DNA from 2 places in the Bradyrhizobium sp. GW821-FHT13H06 genome. Region 2 is predicted to be linked to the other one. Evidence: riboswitches for the same ligand, from Rfam matches in the RefSeq annotation. Region 2 holds a riboswitch; the other holds the start of a gene.
What was found. Region 2 has a riboswitch for S-adenosylmethionine ahead of AC1RQP_RS38320 (O-succinylhomoserine sulfhydrylase). Riboswitches for the same ligand answer to the same signal wherever they lie in the genome.

Region 1 (11,407 bases), on a different contig from region 2:
GATCGACGATGCCGAGCTCGGCGACCCGCGCGCGTGTCTTCTCCGAGCGCGCGGTGGTGACGATCTCGCCGGCCAGGCCCTGGAGCTTCGCAGCGCGCGCGATCGAGCCGCCGATCAGGCCGAAGCCGATCAGCGCGACGCGCTGGAAGTGCGGATCAGCATTCATTTGCCGCCCATGAAGTCGTGCAAGGCCTCGATCACGAGACGGTTGGCCTCCTCGGTGCCGATGGTCATGCGCAGCGCATGCGGAAGGCCGTAGTTCTTCAGCGCGCGCAGCACGAGGCCCCGCTTGGTCAGGAAGGCGTCGGCGTCGTCAGCAGTCTTGCCCTTGTCGGTCGGGAAGTGGATCAGCACGAAATTGGCGACGCTCGGCGTCACCTTCAGTCCGAGCTTGCCGATCTCCTCGGTGAGCCGGTTGCGCCAGGTCTCGGTGAACTGCTTCGACATTGCCTGGTGCGTGGTGTCCTCGATCGCGGCGACCGCGGCATACATCGCCGGCGTCGACACGTTGAAGGGGCCGCGGATGCGATTGACCGCGTCGATGATGTGCTCGGGGCCGAACATCCAGCCGATGCGCAGCGCAGCCAGGCCGTGGATCTTGGAGAACGTGTGCGTCACCACCGTGTTCTCGGTGGTGGCGACGAGCTCGATTCCCATCTCGTAATCGTTGCGCGAGACGTAGTCGGAATAGGCGGCGTCGAGCACCAGCAGCACGTGCGAGGGCAGGCCGGCGCGCAGCCGCTTGACCTCGTCGAACGGCAGGTAGGTGCCGGTCGGGTTGTTGGGGTTGGCGAGCCAGACCAGTTTTGTCCGTGGCGTCACGGCCTTCAGGATGGCGTCGACGTCGGCGGTGAGGTTGGTCTCCTGCGCGACGACGTTCTTGGCGCCGACCGCCATCGTCGCGATCGGGTAGACCAGGAAGCCGTGCGTGGTGGAGATCGCCTCGTCGCCGTGGCTGAGATAGGTGTGGGCGAGCAGGTTGAGGATCTCGTCCGAACCGGCGCCGCAGATGATGCGGTTGGGATCGAGCCCGAAAGAACGGCCGATCGCCTCGCGCAGCACGCGCGAGGTGCCCTCCGGATAGTCCTCCAGATGATCCGCCACGCGCTTGAACGCCTCGATCGCCTTGGGCGAGGGGCCGAACGGCGTCTCATTGGCCGAGAGCTTGAACACCTTGCGGCCCGGCTCCGGCACCGGGCTCTTGCCGGGGGTGTAGGGCGCAATATCGAGAATGCCGGGATTCGGCACGGGGCGGGACATCTTCAACTCCGAAATGGCGAGGCGCGCGATTTACGATTTCGCCCCGGTCGGGGGCACCGTATAGCGCGTTGCGTGGCTGCCGACGAGAGCCGTGGAGCGTACCGAGGCCCCCGCCTCGATCAGGGCAGCCCTGATCTTGTCGATGCTGGTCGCGCTGGTGACCGAGACCAGCAGCGCCGCCCCATCGAAGGCGGTATCGGGCACCGCCACGATCTCGGCGAGCGGCGACAGGGCGCGCGCGACCTCGGCGTTCCAACCGGAGACGCGCACGCTGAAGGTCTCGACCTCCGTCACCAGGGCGCTGTCGGGGACGCGCGAGACCGCGAACACCGGCATCGCCGCCGGATGATCGGCACGTTCGACGAAGGGCATTCGCGCGATGATCTTCGGCGCGCCAGCTTCCTCCAGCAAGAGCCACCACGGCGTGCGGCTGGAGGTCGCCGAGACCAGCGCCAGATCGCCCTTGGATTTCGCCGCCGCTTCGACCGCGGCCTGCGCGCTGAAATGCGCGACGTAAGGCACCGTGAAGCCGAAATGGAAGCGCGCGGAATCGCGCATTGCAGGCTCGCTCACCGAGATGTCGGCATGCACGGAGAACGGCGCCTGCACATAGGTGAAGGTCGAGATGATGACGCGCCAGATGCTCTCGACCGTGTCGAGCGGCAGGATGCCGCGATGGCGCCGCACGAGGTCGCGCATCATGGCGGCCTCGCGCGCCGGGCGGAACGCCGAGCCGACCTCCTGGGTCTGCTTCACCTGGATCAGGCGGTCGATGATGTCGCCGCGCTGCATCAACAGGCGATGCATGGCCTCGTCGATCGCGTCGATCTCCTTGCGCAGTTCCTGCAGCGATGGCGGCGCGGGCGGACGTTGGGACATATCTGGCTGTCGATCGTTCGGAATGGGGAGTGTCCTGATTAGGCAGTCGGGCGGCGAAAGCAAAGAGAAATGACGGCCTTTTTGGCCGATCAGATGGAGACGAATTCGATCGATCCGGACCGCGACTTGACGAAAACCGCCCAAGACGGTAGCTTTTGCCTGTTCCGTGGTCATTTGAGCCGGCCGGCTTGCAGCCACGTTAAAAAACTCGCTAAACAGGCCGGGGACGCTTCCGATCCCGGCCGAACCTATCGTTCAGGCCGGGTTTTTCATGGCCTGATTCCAGCGGCGGTCTGACGGCAGTCGCAAACGAGGTCGATGATGGTTGGCGTCAAGTCCGTACCCAGTCCTGCGATCAGCGCCGACGAACGGTCGCACGAGGTGGATCACCCGAGCTCGCAGGTAGCGCATTTCGGCGCCGAGCAGCCGCTGCGGCTCGATTGCGGCGTCGATCTCACCCCGTTCCAGATCGCCTACCAGACCTATGGCGAACTCAACGCCGATCGCTCCAACGCCGTTCTGATCTGCCATGCGCTGACCGGCGACCAGCACGTCGCCAATGTGCATCCCGTCACCGGCAAGCCTGGCTGGTGGGAGACGCTGGTCGGCCCCGGCCGGCCCATCGATCCCAAGCACTACTTCATCATCTGCTCCAACGTGATCGGCGGCTGCATGGGCTCAACCGGGCCGGCGTCGATCAATCCCGCCACCGGCAAGGTCTGGGGCCTGGATTTCCCCGTCATCACCATCCCCGACATGGTGCGCGCGCAGGCGATGCTGATCGACCGGCTCGGCATCGACACGCTGTTTGCCGTCGTCGGCGGCTCGATGGGCGGCATGCAGGTGCTGCAATGGACCTCGGCCTATCCTGCCCGCGTGTTCTCCGCGCTGGCGATTGCCTGCGCGACGCGGCACTCGGCGCAGAACATCGCCTTCCACGAACTCGGGCGCCAGGCCGTGATGGCCGACCCCGATTGGCATGGCGGCGGCTATGCCGATCACGGCATCCATCCGCATCGCGGGCTCGCGGTGGCCCGGATGGCGGCGCACATCACTTATCTCTCCGACGCGGCGCTGCATCGCAAGTTCGGCCGGCGCATGCAGGACCGCGAGCTGCCGACCTTCTCGTTCGACGCGGATTTCCAGGTCGAAAGCTATCTGCGTTACCAGGGCTCGTCCTTCGTCGAGCGCTTCGACGCCAACTCCTATCTCTATCTGACGCGCGCGATGGACTATTTCGACATCGCGGCCGACCATGGCGGCGTGCTGGCGAAGGCGTTTGCGGGAATCCAGACCCGCTTCTGCGTGGTCTCCTTCACCAGCGACTGGCTGTTCCCGACCTCGGAATCGCGCGCGCTGGTGCACGCGCTGAACGCGTCGAGCGCGCGGGTGTCGTTCGCGGAGATTGAAACCGATCGCGGCCACGACGCCTTCCTGCTCGACGTGCCCGAATTCTTCGACATCTCCCGCGCCTTCCTGCAATCGGCAGGCAAGGCCCGCGGGCTCACCGGCAAGGACCGCTAGCAATGTCTGTCCAGGAAGTGCTGCCGCTGGGGGGGCTTTCGTCCGCGCAGTCCGGTCAGTTTCGCGCCGATCATCTGCTGGTCGCCGAGATGGTCAAGCCGGGCTCGAAGGTGCTCGACGTCGGCTGCGGCGAGGGCGACCTGCTTCAGCTGCTTGAGACCCGCGGCATCGACGGGCGCGGCATCGAGCTGTCGCGCGAGGGCGTCAACCGCTGCGTTGCCAAGGGGCTCGCGGTGGTGCAGGGCGACGCCGACACCGACCTCGTCAACTATCCCGACGACGCCTTCGACTACGTGATCCTGTCGCAGACGCTGCAGGCGACGCGGCAGCCGCGTGTGGTGCTGGAGAACCTGCTGCGCATCGGCCGCCGGGCCATCGTCTCGTTCCCGAATTTCGGCTTCTGGAAGATGCGGCTGCAGCTCCTGATCGGCGGCCACATGCCGCGCACGGAGAACCTGCCGGCGACCTGGTACGACACCGCCAACATCCATTTCTGCACCATCAAGGATTTCGTCGAGCTCTGCGACGAGATCAACGTCAAGATGGAGCGCTCCATCGCGCTCGATCTCTACGGCCGCCCGGTGCCGCTGAACCTGCCCTGGTGGGTGTGGAACATGTTCGGCGAACAGGCGGTGTTCTTGCTGAGCAGGGGCGGCGGGAAGTAGCTTTCCCTACGCGCTCCTCGATGATGAAGAGCTGCAGTCCATCCTTCGTCATTGCGAGCGCAGCGAAGCAATCCAGAGTCGTTCCGCGGTGGGATTCTGGATTGCTTCGCTGCGCTCGCAATGACGGAGTCCTTGGTGACGCCGCGTTCTAATGCGCCGCCAAAGACCGCGGATCGCGCACCGGCCAGCGTCCGGCTTCCACCAGCGTGACGAACCGCTCCACGCTCTCGTTGAACAGCGCGGGCTCTTCCAGGTTGAGCACGTGGCCCGACTTCGGAAACATCGCGAGGCCCGCGGCCGGCAGGTGCTTCTTCAGGAACAGGCTGGGCCCGACGCAGGGATCGTCCTCGTCGCCGCAGATGATCAGCGCGGGCGTTGCCACCTTCGCGATCGCGTCCATCATCGTGTAGATCGAGGGACGTCCGCCCTGGAAGCCGCGCATCGTGCGCGCCGAACCCCTGGCGTCGTGCCGTGCCAGCGCGGCATAGAAATCGGCGTGGCCGCGCGGATCTTTCACCAGGAAGGGAATCCGGCTCGGCGTCTCGCGTGTGATCTTTGCGACTTCGACAGAGCCTGATGTCTCGAACTGCTCGGCATTGGCGCGGCACTGCTTGCGCCAATTGTCGAGATTGTCGAGCTCCGAGCCGGAGCCGACGCCGGCGAGCGTCATCGACAAGGCGCGCTGCGGGGCGTTCAATCCGATCTGCAGCGAGGAATAGGCGCCCATCGACAGACCCACGAGATGGGCGCGACCGATCCCGAGATGATCGAGCACCGCGAGCGCATCGGTGTAGAAATGCGTGTAGGTGTAGACTTCGCCGTCAGGCACGTCCGACGGCGTGTAGCCCCGCGCCGAATAGGTGATGCAGCGATGGCCGCGCGAGAAGTAGCGCATCTGCGGCTCCCAATTGGTGTAGTCGGCCGCAAACTCGTGCAGGAAAAGTATCGGCGTTCCCTGACCCGCCTCTTCGAAATAGATGCGGACGTCGTCCCTGGTCGTGGCGTGGGGCATTAACTGTTTCCCTCTGTCAAGCCGCCTTTGCAGGATCGCAGTTAACGCTGTTGTCCGCAATGCGGCAGCATCGAACCAGCACCGGCACAAAATCATCGCAGCTATTCGCCGACGCGGTGTCTTTTTCTCGCCACATCGGGCGGCTTAACGGCCTGACCTATGTCGGCCACTTCACCGGCCGATCGGAAAGTAGGGGTGTAACGAAGGATGAGAATGGTTGAGTTGTTTGCGTTCCGCCTGTCGCGTTGTGTTGTCGCGCTGGCGTTCTTTTTTGCGGCGGTCGTCGCGTTCGTTTCTCCGGCCTCGGCACGGCCGCATCATCGTCATAGCGCAGAGCGGCACGCTTACGTGCACCACGCCAGACATCATCACTACCGCCATCGTGCACGCAGCTCGCGCTTCGAGCGCAGCGCGGCGCAATTGCAGGCGAGCGGCTTCGCCAACACCCAGGCCACCTATGATCCGAATGCCAATGCCGGCGGTGCTGGCATGAGCGGCGGCCTCAGTGGCGGCTCAGGCCTCGTGTCCGAGGCGCGCCGCTATCTCGGCGGCAATCCGACCGGGCGCGGCAGCCTGTGGTGCGCGCGTTTCATGAACATGGTGCTGCAGCACACCGGCCATCAGGGCACCGGCTCCGACATGGCCAGCTCGTTCGCGCGCTACGGCACGCGCGTCTCCGGTCCGCAGGTCGGCGCCATCGCGGTGATGTCGCGCGGCCGCCGGGGCGGCCATGTCGGCATCATCACCGGCGTCGATGCGCAGGGCAATCCGATCATGATCTCCGGCAACAGCGGCAACCGCGTCCGCGAAGCGCCGGTCTCGCGCGGCCGGATCTATGCGTATGTGATGCCGAATTGAGGTGACGACAGCGACGGTCTCGTAGGATGGGCAAAGCGACTTGTCCGCCATAGCTCGAAGAGCGACGGCGGAAGCGTGCCCACGGCTTCTGCCAGCTCGGAGAAGTGGTGGGCACGGCGCAAAGGCGCCTTTGCCCACCCTACGGCAGTGTGGCTCTCACAGCAGCTTCGGCTCTTCCACCGCAACCGCATCGCCCACGCCGATCTCGCCACCTTCGATCACCTCGGCGTAGATGCCGCAATCCATGTGGCCGAGATGGCGCGAGAGCGTGGGCGGGATCTCGAGATCGCGCTTGGCGGTTTCAGGATCGACATTGGTGGCGGGGCAGCGGACGATGCGCTTGATCACCTTCAGCCGGGCCGGCCCGACCGCAAGTGTCTGGCCGACCAGCTCGAGCTCCGACCAGGCCGGCCAGCCCTTGACGTAGAGATTGGCGCGGAAGCGCAGGGGGTGCACGGCGGCGCCGCCGAGCATAGTCTCGATCGCGCGGACGCTGCCGAGATTGATGATGGAGACGACCTTGCGGGCGACGTCGGAGAAGCTGTGGTCGCGGCCGGACAGAACCTTGGGCGGGCCCTTCAACTCCGGCTGAAAGTTCTCGCTGAAATAGGCCTCGATCGCGGCGCGGCCGGCGGCGGTCTCGAGATCGCCCCTGGCGACGATCTGGCCGTCCTTGCGGATGGTCAACAGATTGGTGGCGTCGTCGAACCGGCTGTCGAGCTCGGCCAGCCGCTCATTGCGCGCGAGCATCAGAAACTGGATCTTCGGTTTCCAGGCCGGGGCCTCGGGATCGAAGCCGCTCGGCCCGTTCTCGATGGCGTAGCGGCGATCGGCGGGCAGGGTCTCCCCTGGTCGCAAGGTCACGCGGGATAGGGCTTCCGGCGTGAGGCCCTTGATCGGGTAACGGTAAAGGCCGGTGATCTCGGCAGTCTGGCTGGCTTTCATGCCGCTACTTAGGGGATTCGGCCTGCTCGCGCCAAGCGGGTCTAAGCGCGCACGAAATTGTGAAGTCGCCTCTTCCGATCCGAGGCCACGCTTCCCACATCTGGATCAGGCTGGCGCCAGCGCCGGCTGATAACGACCGTTTGCGGGTTGAGGAACGTCAACACGCCAGGCGGAAACCCAATGAAGATGCCATTTGGAGTGCCTTTGAGGGCTCCATGAGAGGCAGGCCGAGGGACAGAAAAATGAACATCGAGAAGTATACCGAACGCTCCAGGGGCTTCATTCAGTCTGCGCAGTCGCTCGCGATGCGCGAGGGGCACCAGCAGTTTTCCACCCTGCACCTCCTGAAAGTCCTCTTGGACGACAATGAGGGGCTCGCTGCCGGTCTGATCGACCGCGCTGGCGGCAATTCCCGTGCAATCCTGAAGGCGACCGAGGACGCCCTCGGCAAGGTGCCGAAGGTTTCCGGCGCTGGCGCCGGCCAGATTTACCTCGCACCCGAGCTCGCCCGCACCTTCGACGCCGCCGAAAAGGCCGGCGAGAAGGCCGGCGACAGTTTCGTCACCGTGGAGCGGCTGCTGCTCGGCCTCACGCTGGAGAAGTCCAGCGAAGCCGGCACCATCCTCAACAAGGGCGGCGTCACCCCGCAGAACCTCAACGCGGCGATCGAGGCGCTGCGCAAGGGGCGGACTGCGGATTCCGCGACCGCCGAGAACGCGTATGATGCGCTGAAGAAATATGCCCGCGACCTGACCCAGGCCGCGCGCGACGGCAAGCTCGATCCGGTCATCGGCCGCGACGAGGAGATCCGTCGCACCATCCAGGTGCTCTCGCGCCGGACCAAGAACAACCCCGTCCTGATCGGCGAGCCCGGCGTCGGCAAGACCGCGATCGCGGAAGGGTTGGCGCTGCGGATCGTCAATGGTGACGTGCCGGAGAGCCTGAAGGACAAGAAGCTGCTCTCGCTCGACCTCGGCGCACTGATCGCCGGCGCGAAATATCGCGGTGAGTTCGAGGAGCGGCTGAAGGCCGTGCTCCAGGAAGTGACCGGAAGCGAAGGCACCTTCATCCTCTTCATCGACGAGATGCACACGCTGATCGGTGCCGGCAAGGGCGACGGCGCGATGGACGCCTCCAACCTGCTCAAGCCGGCGCTTGCCCGCGGCGAGCTGCACTGCATCGGCGCGACCACGCTCGACGAGTACCAGAAGCACGTCGAGAAGGACGCCGCGCTGGCGCGGCGCTTCCAGCCGATCTTCGTCAGCGAGCCCTCGGTCGAGGATACCATCTCGATCCTGCGCGGGCTGAAGGACAAGTACGAGCAGCACCATGGCGTGCGGATCACCGATTCCGCGCTCGTGGCCGCCACGACCCTGTCCAACCGTTACATCACCGACCGCTTCCTGCCGGACAAGGCGATCGACCTCATGGACGAGGCCGCGGCGCGGCTGAAGATGCAGGTCGATTCCAAGCCGGAAGAGCTGGATTCGCTCGACCGCGAGATCATCCGGCTCAAGATCGAGCAGGAGGCGCTGAAGAAGGAAAGCGATCCCGGCTCAAAGACCCGGCTCCAGACCCTGGAGAAGGACCTTGCCGAGCTCGAGGAGAAGTCTGCTGGGCTGACGGCGCGCTGGAGCGCGGAGAAGAACAAGCTCTCCGATGCCCAGAAGCTGAAGGCCGAGCTTGACGGCCTGCGTGTCGAGCTCGCCAACGCGCAGCGGCGCGGCGAATTCCAGAAGGCCGGCGAGCTGGCCTACGGCCGGATCCCGGAGCTGGAGAAGCAACTGGCGGATATCGAGGCGCGTGAAGGCTCCGGCGAGATGATGGAGGAGGCGGTCACCGCCAACCACATCGCGCAGGTGGTCTCGCGCTGGACCGGCGTGCCCGTCGACAAGATGCTTGAAGGCGAGAAGGAGAAGCTCCTCAAGATGGAGGAGCAGCTCGGCAAGCGTGTCGTCGGCCAGGCCGAGGCCGTGCGTGCGGTCGCAACCGCCGTGCGCCGCTCGCGCGCGGGCTTGCAAGACCCGAACCGCCCGACCGGCTCGTTCATGTTCCTGGGGCCCACCGGCGTCGGCAAGACCGAGCTGACGAAAGCTCTCGCGGAATACCTGTTCAACGACGAGACCGCGATGGTCCGCCTCGACATGTCCGAATACATGGAGAAGCACTCGGTCTCGCGGCTGATCGGCGCGCCTCCGGGTTACGTCGGCTATGACGAGGGCGGTGCGCTCACCGAAGCGGTGCGGCGCCGGCCTTACCAGGTGGTGCTGTTCGACGAGATCGAGAAGGCGCATCCCGACGTCTTCAACGTCCTGTTGCAGGTGCTCGACGATGGCCGCCTGACCGACGGCCAGGGCCGCACCGTCGACTTCCGCAACACGCTGATCATCATGACCTCGAATCTCGGTTCGGAGTTCCTGGTGAACCAGCCGGAGGGCGAGGACACCTCGGCCGTGCGCGAGCAGGTGATGGGAATGGTGCGGGCGCATTTCCGCCCCGAATTCCTCAACCGCGTCGACGAGATCATCCTGTTCCACCGCTTGCAGCGGAGCGAGATGGGCCGGATCGTCGAGATCCAGTTCGCACGTCTCCAGAAGCTGCTGACCGATCGCAAGATCGTGCTGACGCTCGATGCCGCCGGCCGCGACTGGCTCGCCGCCAAGGGCTGGGATCCCGCCTATGGCGCAAGACCGCTGAAACGGGTGATCCAGCGCTACCTCCAGGATCCGCTCGCCGAGATGATCCTGGCCGGCGACGTCAGGGACGGCGACACGGTCGCGATCTCGTCCGAAGGCAACGTGCTGACCTTCAACGGCAAGGCGCCGCGAACCGCCGAGATCACCCAGTTCGAGGCGCCGGTGACGAAGCGGAAATTGAACTGAGGGGTACGGCGCTTGAAGCAACAGGACGCCCCGGAGAGGCCGACCTCTCTGGGGCGTTTTCCTTTGTCGGTGTCTCAGCTAACCGACTGCGGACGCGGAGCCAGGACCCGCCGGACCTTCCTCCTCGTCCTCGTCAAGCTCCGAAAGAATATCCACCAGCTCGCGCACCCGTCCCTGCGCCAGCGGTCGCAGATCGTTGATCATGGGCTCGTCATTGGCGAGCCAGGCCTGGGCTTCGGCGAGTTCCTCGACCGTCGCGCCGGTTCCGATGATCTGGGCAATGGTGACGTCGTCGGCCCGGTCCACGGCCTTGACGACATCGTCCCGTGAGAGGCGCGTCATGGGGCGATCCTCCTGCTGGTCGGCTTCCGTCAGCTAACCGAAAATCCGCCTGCGGGTTCCGCGGCCAGCCTTGGCCGGCGGACGCTACTTCTTCACCACCTTGTAGATCGCATTCTCGATGTCCGAGCTGAAGTAGATGACGCCCGTCGCCCCGACCGCCACGCCTGTCGGAATGTGCGTCGGCAGGCCCCCGGGCGCGCCTGTCAGGCCGATCGGGAGATTGGCGGCGATCTCGGTGATTTTGCCGCTGTCCGGCGCGATCTCGATCAGCCGTTTGGCGCCGACCTCCGCCACGACCAGCTGGCCGTCGCGGCCCCGTGCGATGCCTTCGGGCATTTTCAGGTCCTTGGCGACCACGGTCTTTCCGCCGTTTGTGTCGATCCGGGAGACGGCGCCGGCAAATGCTTCGGTGACATAGACCTCGCCGCCAGGTCCGCCGGCGAGCCCGACCGGACCCTCGAGATCGCCGATGAACGTGACGCGATCCTTGCCGTGCTCGCCGCTCACCTTGACCAGCGATTTGGTGCCGAGCTCGGCCACCAGGATGCTGCCGTCCGCGAGCACGACGGCGTCATGCGGCGCCTTGAAGCCGTGCAGCATGTCGCGCGTTGCGCCGGTCTTGCCGTCGATCACCTGCACGGTGCCGGTGAACCAGCTCGACAGGACCACGTCGTTGCCCTTTGCCGTCGCGCTCATCGGATATTCGAGCGTGACGCCGGCGGCGTGCATGCGCGCCTTTTCGGTGACCTCGCCGGTCGCTCCATTCACCGTGCGATAGGCGAACACGTCGGCGACGTGGATCGTGTCCCTGCCATTCTCCGAGGTGACGCCGATGCCGCCGGGCAAAGCGAGCTTGCCGATGATGATCTGCTTGGCCTGGCCGGTCGCCGGATCGACCTCCTGGATGCCGTTGTCGGCCATGTTGGAGACGTAGATGCGGTCCTTGTCGTCGATGGCGAGATTGTCCAGCGATGGCTTCAGCTGCGCGACCATGGTCTTGGCGCCCGATTTGGGATCGACCCGGACGAGCTGGCCGAGGG
Region 2 (11,407 bases):
CCTTCGAGCCCATCCTGGCCATCGACGCTCTGCTTGGTGCAGACGAAGCCGAGCCTGAGATCACCAAGCGCAACGCCGTTGTTGGCGTGCCAGCCACGCAGCATCGCGCGGCTGACCTCGCCCGGCACGCCGCAGATCGCGGTGCCCCTCCAGATCCAGCGTGGCGGCGGATAGCGAATCCAGGCTTTGCTGTCGCTCTCATACATGTATTCGACATGCACGCCGCCGATCCAGTTGGAGAGATAATGATATTGGGCAGCCGCCACCGCCGGCGGCAGATGGCTGAGCCCGAGCTTCTCGAGCCCGGGCAGGAAACGCTCCTGCTGCTGGCGGCGGAACACACGGAAGACGAATTCCGCGGCATCCGCTGTCCCGCGCCGAGTCACCACGGTGAGGATGAGGCCGGTGAAATAAGCATGATAGAGATCGGCGACCGCCCGCCAGCGTCTCCATTGCGCTTTCTGCGCCGCTTCTGTTTCGCTCCTCATGCTTGCTCCCGATGGATCTGTTGTAACGGACTGTGTCATTGCGCGAGAGGCGACGCAACCGAGCCACGCGCGCGGCCGTCATGCCCGACCAGATCGGCGATCCAGAAAAGTAACCGGATGAGCGACGCTATATCCGGATCCTTCCTCTGATCATCCCGGATATCGCTTCGCTCGTCTACGGCTTGGAGCAATCTCGATACGCTTTCATCGATTCGCTCAGCATGACGTTCAGGACCTTTCGTGTTAGCTTTCTTACTTGTCCCGAGAACAAGGGCTATCGGATGCGCGCAATATCGCTGGCTGTTCTTCTGCTTCTGTCGCAGATCTTGCCGTTGCTTCCCGTATCGGCGGCGGACGAAGACAGCGTGGTCAGTCCACCGCCAGCGCTGGCGCCGGGGCAACCGCCGCCGCTGCCTGGGCAAGGCCACTCGCCGAGCCGCGCTCGCGGGATCAGGTCGGTTTTCCCGCGGCGCTGACAGCGTCAGTGATCCCGCCGGCAACGCCGCTTGCACCTGCGACGGTTGCGTTGGGACAGAAGCTGTTCTTCGACGCCCAGCTCTCGGGCGACGGCACCATCGCCTGTGCCACGTGCCACGATCCGGCACGCGCCTTCACCGACGGCAGGCCAGTGTCGATCGGCATCCATGGGCGCGCCGGCCAACGCAACGCCCCGACCGTGCTGAATGCGCTCTACAACAAGTCGCAGTTCTGGGACGGTCGCGTCGACACGCTTGAGCAGCAGGCGGCGCTGCCGATCACCAACGCTCTCGAGATGGGCTCGGCCAGCATCGGCGATGCTGTATCCAAGATCGCCGGCGACAAGGACTATCAGGCCCAGTTCATGCAGGCCTTCGGCCGCGGCGTCAACGAACAGGACATGTTGCGCGCCATTGCAACCTATGAACGGACGCTCGCGTCCTTCGATTCGCCCTTCGATCATTTCATCGCTGGAGATGCGAATGCGATCAGCGATTCGGCCAAACGTGGTTGGGAATTGTTCAACAACAAGGCGCGTTGCAATCTTTGCCATGCGCTGACGGATAGAGAGCGCGATCCAACTGTCTTCACCGATCACGATTTTCACAACATCGGCATCGGCATCCTTCGGCATCGCGTCGGTGCGCTGGCGGAGCAGGCCGAGCGCGAGCTGGCGCAGGGACGTGCGCTGGATGTCGACAACGCGGCGATCGCGAACGAAATGTCGGTTCTGGGACGTTTCCTGATCACCAAGCGGCCGGGCGACATTGCGTCCTTCAAGACGCCCGGCCTGCGAAATATCCTGGTGACCGCGCCCTACTTTCACGACGGATCGATGGAAACGCTGTGGGACGTCATGGATCACTACAACAAGGGCGACGGCGTCGCTGACGCGTGGCTCGATGAGGACATCCAGCCGCTGGCGCTGAGGGAGACCGAGATCGACGACGTGGTGGCGTTGATGGCGGCACTGACCAGTCCGCAATACAAGGACGCCGGCGACAAGGAGTATGCGCGACAGCTCGCACTAACCAGGGTGAACCGTCCGCAGCGCGATACGGCACGCGCCTTTGGTCCGAAGCCGCCACGGCCGAAGCCGCCGCTTTGAGCCATGGTTCACGCGCAGCGCTTGCTGACACTTACACCCGAAAATGCTTGCTCAGCTTCAGGCCCTGCGCCTGGTAGTTCGAGCCGATGCGCTGGCCGTACATCGCGTCGGGGCGGGCGAGCATCTTTTCATAGACGAGGCGGCCGACGATCTGGCCGTGCTCGAGGATGAACGGCACTTCGCGCGAGCGCACCTCAAGCACGGCCCGCGAGCCCTGCCCGCCGGCGCCGGCATAGCCGAAGCCGGGATCGAAGAATCCGGCATAGTGCACGCGGAACTCGCCCACCAAAGGATCGAACGGCACCATCTCCGCGGCGTAGTCGGGTGGCACCTGCACAGCTTCCTTGGAGGCGAGGATGTAGAACTCGCCGGGATCGAGGATGAGGCTACCGTCGGGGCGGGCCGAGATCGGCTCCCAGAAGTCTTCGACCGCGTAGCCGGAGCGGCGATCGACGTCGACGACACCGGTGTGGCGCTTGGCGCGATAGCCGACGAAGCCGCTCGCCTTCTCGCCGGAGAGGTCGACGGAGACGGCGACACCGCCGGAGAGGTCAGCATCGTCGATGTCGACGAGGCGCTCGGCGGCATGCAGCGCCTCGAGCTCGTCGGCATTGAGGATGGCATCACCGGTGCGGAAACGCACCTGCGACAGGCGCGAGCCCTCGCGCACCAGCACCGGAAAGGTCTTCGGGCTGATCTCGGCATAAAGCGGGCCATGATAGCCGGCGCCGATCATGTCGAAGCGGCGGGTGCCGTCGGCGATCACGCGGGTGAAGACGTCGAGCCGGCCGGTCGAGCTCTTGGGGTTGGCTGCCGCGACGATTTCCGGCGGCAGCGCCAGACTTTCCAGCAGCGGCACGATGTACACGCAGTTGGTCTCCAGCACCGCGCCGTCGGCGAGGCTGAACTCGTGCAGCTTCAATTCATCGATGCGTTCGGCGACCGTGGCGCCGGGACCGGGCAGGAAGCTCGCGCGGACGCGATAGGCGATATCGCCGAGGCGCAGATCGAGGCTCGCCGGCTGGATCTGGCTCTCGACAAAGTCGTATTCGGGCAGGATGAGCCCCGCTTCCGCCATCGCCGCGATCATGCGGTCGGGCAGGATACCATTGGCGTCGGCGGCGACCGTGAACGTCAACCGGGGGTCCTCATCAGGGCTCTCTTGCATCCCGACATACGGGAAAAACAGCCTGTTACGGCTAGCCGATGGACGCCTTGACGGAAAGGGCATTGCGGAATATGAGCATCACTTATCCCGTGGTGATTTGAGCCGGCCGGCTTGCAGCCACGTTAAATAAGTCGCTAAACAGGCCGGGGACCTCTGTGATCCCGGCCAGTGGAGATATCCAGGCCGGTTTTTTTGTGACCGTTTGCGCATCGAATGGTCATGTCGGAGGGTCCTATGTCGAAGTCGCCTGCCAACTACCGTCCCGAAACCCGCCTGGTCCATTCCGGGACCCTGCGCTCGCAATTTGGCGAGACGTCGGAGGCGCTGTTCCTCACCCAAGGCTACGTCTACAACAGCGCCGAGGAGTGCGAGGCGCGGTTCAAGGGCGAGGATCCCGGCTTCATCTATTCGCGCTACTCCAACCCCACCATCGCGATGTTCGAGCGCCGCATGATCGAGCTCGAAGGCGCCGAAGCCGCCCGCTCGGCGGCGACCGGCATGGCCGCGGTGACGACCGCGATCCTCGCACCGCTCAAGGCCGGCGATCACGTCGTGGCTTCGCGCGCCCTGTTCGGCTCGTGCCTCTACGTCATCCAGGACTTGTTGCCGCGCTACGGCATCGAGACCACGCTGGTCGACGGGCTCGATCTCGACCAATGGCAGCGCGCGCTGAAGCCCAACACCAAAACGTTCTTCCTGGAGAGCCCGACCAACCCGACCCTCGACGTCCTCGACATCCCCGGGATCGCCGAGATCGCGCACAAGGGCGGCGCGCGGCTCGTGGTCGACAACGTGTTCGCCACTCCGATCTGGCAGAGCCCGCTCGCGCTAGGGGCCGACGTGGTCGTCTATTCCGCGACCAAGCATATCGACGGCCAGGGCCGGTGCCTGGGCGGCATCATCCTGTCGTCGGAAGCCTTCATCGCCGAACACATCCACAATTTCATGCGCCAGACCGGCCCCTCGATCTCGCCGTTCAATGCCTGGGTCCTGCTCAAGGGCCTGGAGACGCTGGGCGTGCGCGTGCGCGCGCAGACCGAGACCGCAGCGCGCATCGCCGAGGTGCTGGCGAGCCATCCGAAGATCTCGCGGCTGGTCTATCCCGGCCGCGCCGATCATCCGCAGGCAGCCTTGGTGAAGAAGCAGATGCGCGGCGGCTCGACCCTGGTCGGCTTCGAGGTCACGGGCGGCAAGCAGGCCGCGTTCCGCATGCTCAACGAATTGAAGCTTGCGAAGATCTCGAACAATCTCGGCGACGCCAAGAGCCTCGTCACGCATCCGGCGACGACGACGCATCAGCGCCTGAAGCCGGAGGACCGTGCCGCGCTCGGGATCAGCGAGGGATTCATTCGCTTCTCCGCGGGGCTCGAACATGCCGACGATCTGATCGAGGATCTGACGGCGGCGCTGGAGAAGGCGTGAATGGCGAATAGTGATTGGCGAATAGGTCGATCTATTCGCTACTCGCCATTCCCTATTCGCCCTCTCACATCGGCCGGTACGTCCGCACGTCCGCGGGCACGTTCACCCCGAGCTTGATCTGGCCGACGGAACGGATGATGTCGTCACCCAACAGCTGAGCGAAGCAGGCATAGCCCCAATCGTTCATGTGCAGGCCATCGGCGATCACGAAGCCCTCGACCGGAATGGCCTGCTTCTCATGCCAGTCGCGCATCACCTCGAAGCGCGGGAAGATTCCGACGTGACGGAGCTCGGCGACCTTGCTGAGCAGCTTCACCATCTTGCCTGCGCTCTCGGCGCGCTGGTTGACGGCCGGCGAATATTGCGGATCGACCAGCACGATGTCGGCGCCGCCCGCGGCCTGGATGCGGCTGATGCCGTCCTCCACCATCTTGGCGGTTTCGCCGGGATCGAGATTGCGCAGCACGGCGTTGGTGCCGACCTGCCAGATCACGAGATCCGGATGCATGTCGATCACCTGCGTCTGAAGGCGCTTCATCATCTCGGGGGCGTCCTCGCCGCCGACGCCGGCATTGACGACGCTGATGTCGGCGGTCGGATAGTGCCGGCGCAGCTGCGCGGCGAGACGATTGGGGTAATTGAACTCCGGCGAGCTCGCGCCGAACCCTTGAGTCGACGACGAGCCGAACGCGACGATGACGACGGGCAGGCCGGCGACGAGCTTGCCAGCAACGTGCGGTAGCGAGCCCATCGCCTTCGAACCGTCCTTCGGCGGCTGGCAGGGCACACGGTTGAAGATGTCGCTGGCGGATTTGGCGGCCTGCTTCACCTTGTCGATGGCGCGCGCCGTGATACCTCGCTGCTCGGGCGACGTCGCAGCGACGGTGGTCTGGGAGGGCGAAGTGGGAGCGGGATCAGCCGACTGCGCGGGGGCGGGTGTCGCCTGGGCGGCTGGCGTCTGGGCATGCGATTTCGAGGCCGGAATCAGCAACAACAGCGCCGCGGCTGCAGGCGCGGCCAGCCATGTCGTCAGGCAAAAAGGGCGGAGAGAACTCATTAACGCTAGACCTCAATTCTGCTGCTGGGCCGGCTCGAGACGGGCTGCGTCGAACACGAACTGTGCCAACGCCCGGCCAAGGCAATCATGGACCTGCTTCGCCAGCTCGGGCCCGCGGGACGGGCTGAACAGGTCGAACTGACCCTGATCATTCCACTGCCGCATGATCGCGAAACGATCGAACAGCGGAATACTGTGCTCCTGCGCCACCACCCGCATATTATCGAGAAAAGGCTGCGCCGAGATCATGGTTTCAGTGCGTGGACTATACTGCAGATTCATCAAGACGACGTCAGCCCCCGCATTTTGCAACGCAGCAACCCCTTCGGTGACGGCGCTGCGAAACTCGTCGGGATCGCTGGCGCGGATAGCGTCCACCGTCCCGGTCTGCCAGATGACCAACGTAGGCGTTTTTGCTTCCATCAGCTTAACGAAAGTGGAGGCGGTCTCCTCCGCCGTTTTCTTGCTCTGTATTTCTACGGAGACATGCACCGCCTCCGACGGCGGCAGCTTCTCCTTGAGGATCGCCTCCATGCGCGCCGGGTACGAGCTGTTCTCCGAAGATGGAATGGTCGTCGAGCGGCTGCCGATGACCAGGATATCGAGCGGCTTGCCGGCCTTGACGGCGGCGGCGACCTTGGGCAGCGGGCTTTCGCTGGCCAGCAGGTAGGCCGGCAATTCGCAGGAAGGGGGCGCCGCGGGGGGAGCCGTGGGCGCAGCATCGCCCGCACGCGCCACAGGCGCGGCGAGGCCACCGCACAGCAGGATCAGGCTCAGGAGAACCTTCGCCTTCATCAGCCCCCTCCCGCCAGATCGGCATTGCCGACGGCGTTTTTGGTCTTCGCACCGCTCTTGTCAGCCACGCGCTTGTACCACGAAATGACCCAGGCCACCCCCCACATGATCAGGACTCCGGAGAGACTAATCAAGGCATGCATGGCTGCGCCGCCGGAGACTTCGGCCAGGATGAAGTGGCCGGCGAAAGCAAGGAAGACGCCGAGACAGAAGATCTCGAGGGAATGCTGGCCGCACAGGATCAGCGGCCGCAGCCAGGGCGACTTCAGGCCCGGCCAGTCCCGCGGCAGGAAGCGCACCGTGAGCGCGGCCAGCGCCAGAAAATGCGTGAAGCGCAGCACGTCGAGATCGGTCTTGTTGATCGGATACATCCATTGCTCGATCAGCTTCGGCATGAACTGGGAGAGCTGCGGCACATACCAGGTCAGCGTCACGTAGAACGACGCGACGAGATAGGCGATCGCCAGCCACATCGTGACGCGTGACGACAGAATACGCGACATGCGGCGCGCACCTCCGAGCGCGCACCAGGCACCGAACACGAACAGCAATTGCCAGGCAAAGGGATTGAAGGCCCAGAAGCCGTTCGGATAGGCCGACAGATAGAGATCGTACTCCCAGGTGACCGCGTAGAGCAGGACCGAAAGGCCGAGGGTGACGTCGGGCCGCCATTTCATCGACCACAGGATCAGGGGCAGCGCCAGCATCAGCACGATGTAGAGCGGCAGCACGTCCATGTTGACGGGACGAAAGCGCAGGAGCAGCGCCTGCACGATGGTGACGTCCGGCTGCTTGAGGAAGTCCATGATGCCCATCTCTTCGGTGTAGAGCGGGTTCTCGAATCTGGTCGCTACATAGGAGATTTCGGCAAGGAAGATCGTGAACAGGAAGACGTGGGCGACGTAGATCTGCCAGACCCGGCGCAGGATGCGCGCGGTGGCGATGAGGACGCCGCTCTCCAGCATCGCCCGGCCGTAGACGAAGGCGGCGGTGTAGCCGGAGATGAAGATGAAGATCTCGGTGGCGTCGCTGAAGCCGTAATTGCGGATCGTGAACCAGGTCAACAGACTTGGCGGCAGGTGGTCGATGAAGATCAGCCACAGCGCGAGCCCGCGGAACAGATCGAGCCGGAGCTCGCGCTCGCCGATGGCGGGCAGCGTGATGGCCGGCGCGGCGGCGCGCGGCTTGGTCCCTGCGGGTCTGGCCTCCGCGGTCCCCGCGATCGTCGATCCCGTCACTTGGTCGGCAATGGTCATCGGGGGCCTAAGAACCCTTCCGCAAAACGCGACGTTGAAGGAATGTAGGGGTCCCGCCGTCGTCTCGCAAAGCGGCCCGGATCATATAAGGGAATCTCCCTCTGGGGTGTCCTTCCCTTCGAATTCTGGCGGGACGATGTCGCCAAAGCCGTCTGTGGCGTTTGGTTCCCGGCACGGATTTGGCTATTATAGCAACCATGTACCGCGCCGTGACCCGCCAGATCGAAGTAACCGTCGAGCCGAACTTTGTTCCGGAGCAGTCGTCGGCCGACCGCTCGCGCTATTTCTGGTCCTACACCATCGTCATCACCAATTCGGGCGAGGAGACCGTGCAGCTCAAGACGCGGCACTGGATCATTACCGATGCCTCCGGCCGCCAGCAGGAGGTGAAGGGCGAGGGGGTGGTCGGCGAGCAGCCGATCCTGGCCCCCGGCGAGCGCTTCGAATACACCTCCGGCGTGCCGCTCTCGACCGCCTCGGGCTTCATGACCGGCCGCTACCAGATGGTCAGCGAAACCGGCGAGCGCTTCGAGATCGACGTGCCGACGTTCTCGCTCGACAGTCCCGACAACAAGCGGGTGTTGAACTAGCGCGGTGTCGCAGGGCGGGCAGAGGCGCAGAGCGCCATGCCCACCATTCCGATCGTCGCACGGGACATGGCGGGCACGCTCCACTTTGCCTACCCTGCGATGTCCGAACGTTTGGCGAGCTGCCTCCACATCGTCCTTGCGAGGATGCCGCGTTAGGCGTCTTCCACGCCCGCCTCGTGGGGCGAGAACTGGTACACCGACGAGCAGAACTCGCAGGTGACGACGACCTTGTCGTCCTTGACCATTGCGGCACGATCGTCCGGCGAAAAGCTCTTGAGCATCGAGGCGACCGCATTGCGCGAGCAGGAGCACTGCGCCTTGAGGACCTGCGGATTGAACACGCGCACGCCGCGCTCGTGGAAGAGACGGTAGAGCAGCCGCTCGCCCGAGAGTTCGGGATCGATCAGCTCGACGTCTTCGACGGTCTCGATCAGCGAACGCGCCTCGACCCAGGCGTCGTCTTCGGCGACACTGTGCACTTCGACACCTTCAGGCGCATCGCCGGGATGCAGATCGGCCTGCCGGGCGCGCTCCGGCGCCTTCGGCAGAAACTGCATCAGCATGCCGCCGGCCCGCCAGCGATGCTTGCCGCCGTCGCTCGAGCGCCACTCCTCGCCGACCGCAAGGCGCACGCGCGTCGGGATCTGCTCGGAGCGGAGAAAATATTCGTGCGCGGCGTCTTCCAGGCTGCCGCCGTCGAGCGCAACCAGACCCTGGTAGCGGCTCATGTCGGGGCCCTGGTCGATGGTCATGGCGAGATGGCCGCGGCCGAGCAGCGCGCCAGACTGCATGCCGGCGTCCTTGGCCTCGCCGAGGCGCTCGGCGTCAAAGCGTGCATAGGCGCGCAGGCGATCCGGCGCCATGTAGTCGACGACCAGGAACGACACCGGACCGTCGGTCTGGGCCTGAAGAATGAAGCGACCTTCGAACTTCAGCGCGGTGCCGAGCAACGTCGTCAGCACGATGGCTTCACCGAGCAGCTTGCCGACGGGTGCGGGATAATCGTGCTTGGTCAGGATATCGTCGAGCGCCGGGCCGAGCCGCACCAGCCGCCCGCGCACATCGAGCGCGTCGACCTCGTAAGGCAGCACGGCGTCGTCGATCGGAACCGCCGATGGTGCGCGAACCGGGCCTTCAGGCCCGGTTTTCATGTCAGGGGATTGGGAAACCATGGCGCGTTATCTGGGGTCGGAGGGCTGAAAATGGAAGGGGGCGGCGACCACCACATATTCCGCGATCGCTCCGGACAAGCGAGCGCTGGTCCGGGACGACAGCGGTGCGCGGGGCGACAGCAACGCCACCACACGCCCCCGCTATTTCACCGCGTCGAAGCACCAGGCCAGAATACCCTTCTGCGCGTGCAGGCGGTTCTCGGCCTCGTCGAAAACGACCGATTGCGGACCGTCGATCACGTCATCCGTGACCTCCTCGCCGCGATGGGCCGGCAGGCAGTGCATGAACAGCGCATCGGGCTTGGCCAGCGACATCAGCTTGGCATTGACCTGGTAGGGCTTGAGCACGTTGTGGCGGTGCTCGCCCTCCTTGTCGCCCATCGACACCCAGGTGTCGGTGACGACGCAATCGGCGCCGCGCACGGCGGCTTCCGGATCGGTGCCGAGCACGATCGGCGCGCCTGACGTCTTGATCCAGTCGCGCATTGCCTTCTTCGGCGCGAGCTCCGGAGGTGTTGCGACGTTGAGCTGGAATTTGAAGCGCTCGGCGGCATGTGCCCAGGACGCCAGCACGTTGTTGTCGTCGCCGGTCCAGGCCACCGTCTTGCCCTCGATCGGGCCGCGATGCTCCTCATAGGTCATGAGGTCGGCCATCACCTGGCAGGGATGCGACCGCCGCGTCAGGCCGTTGATCACGGGCACGGTCGCATAGGCCGCAAGCTCCAGGAGCGCCTCGTGATTGAGGATGCGGATCATGATCGCATCGACATAGCGCGACAGCACCCGCGCGGTATCGGCAATGGTCTCGCCGCGACCGAGCTGCATCTCGGCGCCGGTGAGCATGATGGGCTCACCGCCGAGCTGGCGCATGGCGACATCGAACGACACCCGCGTCCGCGTCGAGGGCCGCTCGAAAATCATCGCCAGCGTCTTGCCTTCGAGCGGCCTGACCGGCTGGTGCGCCTTCTGCTTCGCCTTCATGGCGGACGAGGCGGCGAGCATGCTCTTGAGCTCCGACAGCGGCAGCTCGTTGATGTCCAAAAAGTGCTTTGGAGCTTTATTGGGCGTCTTGCTCATCAGCTTGCCGCCCGCTTGGTCTGGCTGGACGAGATCGCAGTGCAGGCGCGTTCGAGCCGCCCGACGCTGTCTTCGATCTCCGCCTCGGTAACGATCAAGGGCGGCAGGAAGCGCACGACGTTGTCGCCGGCTCCGACGGTGAGCAATTTTTCGGCGCGCAGCGCCGCGACGAGATCGCCCGAGGGCACCACGGCCTTGATGCCGATCAGGAGCCCCTCGCCGCGCACCTCGCTGACGACATCGTGATGGCGATCGATCACGGAGGCGAGCTTCTGCTTCAGCAGCAGCGACATTTTCTGCACGTGATCGAAGAAGCCGGGCTTGAGCATGACATCGAGCACGGCGTTGGCAGCCGAGATCGCGAGCGGATTGCCGCCGAAGGTCGAACCGTGCGAGCCCGGCCCCATGCCGCGTGCAGCGTCGGCGGTGGCGAGCACCGCGCCGATCGGGAAACCGCCACCGAGCGCCTTCGCAAGCGACATCACGTCGGGCACGACGCCGGTGCGCTTGTAGGCAAAGAGTTCGCCGGTGCGGCCCATGCCGGTCTGCACCTCGTCGAAGGCGAGCAAGAGGCCGCGCTCGTTGCAGAGCTCGCGCAGTGCCTTCAGGAATGCGGGAGGCGCAGAACGAACGCCGCCCTCGCCCTGGATCGGCTCGATGAGAATACCGGCGGTGTTCGGGCCGATCGCCTTCTTCACGGCTTCCAGATCGCCATGCGGCACCTGGTCGAAGCCGTCCATCGGCGGGCCGAAGCCCTCGAGATATTTTGCAGAACCGGTGGCGGCCAGCGTCGCCAG

Region 1: linked by a shared signal. The riboswitch ahead of metX (homoserine O-acetyltransferase MetX) and the one ahead of AC1RQP_RS38320 (O-succinylhomoserine sulfhydrylase) in region 2 are both predicted to bind S-adenosylmethionine.

What each region holds. Positions count from the first base shown of each region.
Region 1 covers NZ_JBXAPN010000013.1:184,876-196,282, reverse strand. Annotated here, with positions in the region: gene AC1RQP_RS35930 (prephenate/arogenate dehydrogenase family protein) at 1-166, opposite strand, end outside; gene hisC (histidinol-phosphate transaminase) at 163-1,260, opposite strand; gene AC1RQP_RS35920 (chorismate mutase) at 1,291-2,139, opposite strand; SAM riboswitch at 2,296-2,375, shown strand; gene metX (homoserine O-acetyltransferase MetX) at 2,461-3,663, shown strand; gene metW (methionine biosynthesis protein MetW) at 3,666-4,328, shown strand; gene AC1RQP_RS35905 (alpha/beta fold hydrolase) at 4,477-5,340, opposite strand; gene AC1RQP_RS35900 (TIGR02594 family protein) at 5,554-6,198, shown strand; gene AC1RQP_RS35895 (MOSC domain-containing protein) at 6,355-7,143, opposite strand; gene clpB (ATP-dependent chaperone ClpB) at 7,386-10,025, shown strand; gene AC1RQP_RS35885 (hypothetical protein) at 10,104-10,367, opposite strand; gene AC1RQP_RS35880 (hypothetical protein) at 10,452-11,407, opposite strand, start outside.
Region 2 covers NZ_JBXAPN010000017.1:21,183-32,589, reverse strand. Annotated here, with positions in the region: gene AC1RQP_RS38335 (hypothetical protein) at 1-488, opposite strand, end outside; gene AC1RQP_RS38330 (cytochrome-c peroxidase) at 973-2,073, shown strand; gene AC1RQP_RS38325 (2'-deoxycytidine 5'-triphosphate deaminase) at 2,105-3,241, opposite strand; SAM riboswitch at 3,321-3,400, shown strand; gene AC1RQP_RS38320 (O-succinylhomoserine sulfhydrylase) at 3,476-4,663, shown strand; gene AC1RQP_RS38315 (SGNH/GDSL hydrolase family protein) at 4,728-5,720, opposite strand; gene AC1RQP_RS38310 (SGNH/GDSL hydrolase family protein) at 5,733-6,515, opposite strand; gene AC1RQP_RS38305 (OpgC domain-containing protein) at 6,515-7,771, opposite strand; gene apaG (Co2+/Mg2+ efflux protein ApaG) at 7,969-8,361, shown strand; gene AC1RQP_RS38295 (Hsp33 family molecular chaperone) at 8,514-9,533, opposite strand; gene argF (ornithine carbamoyltransferase) at 9,675-10,610, opposite strand; gene AC1RQP_RS38285 (aspartate aminotransferase family protein) at 10,610-11,407, opposite strand, start outside.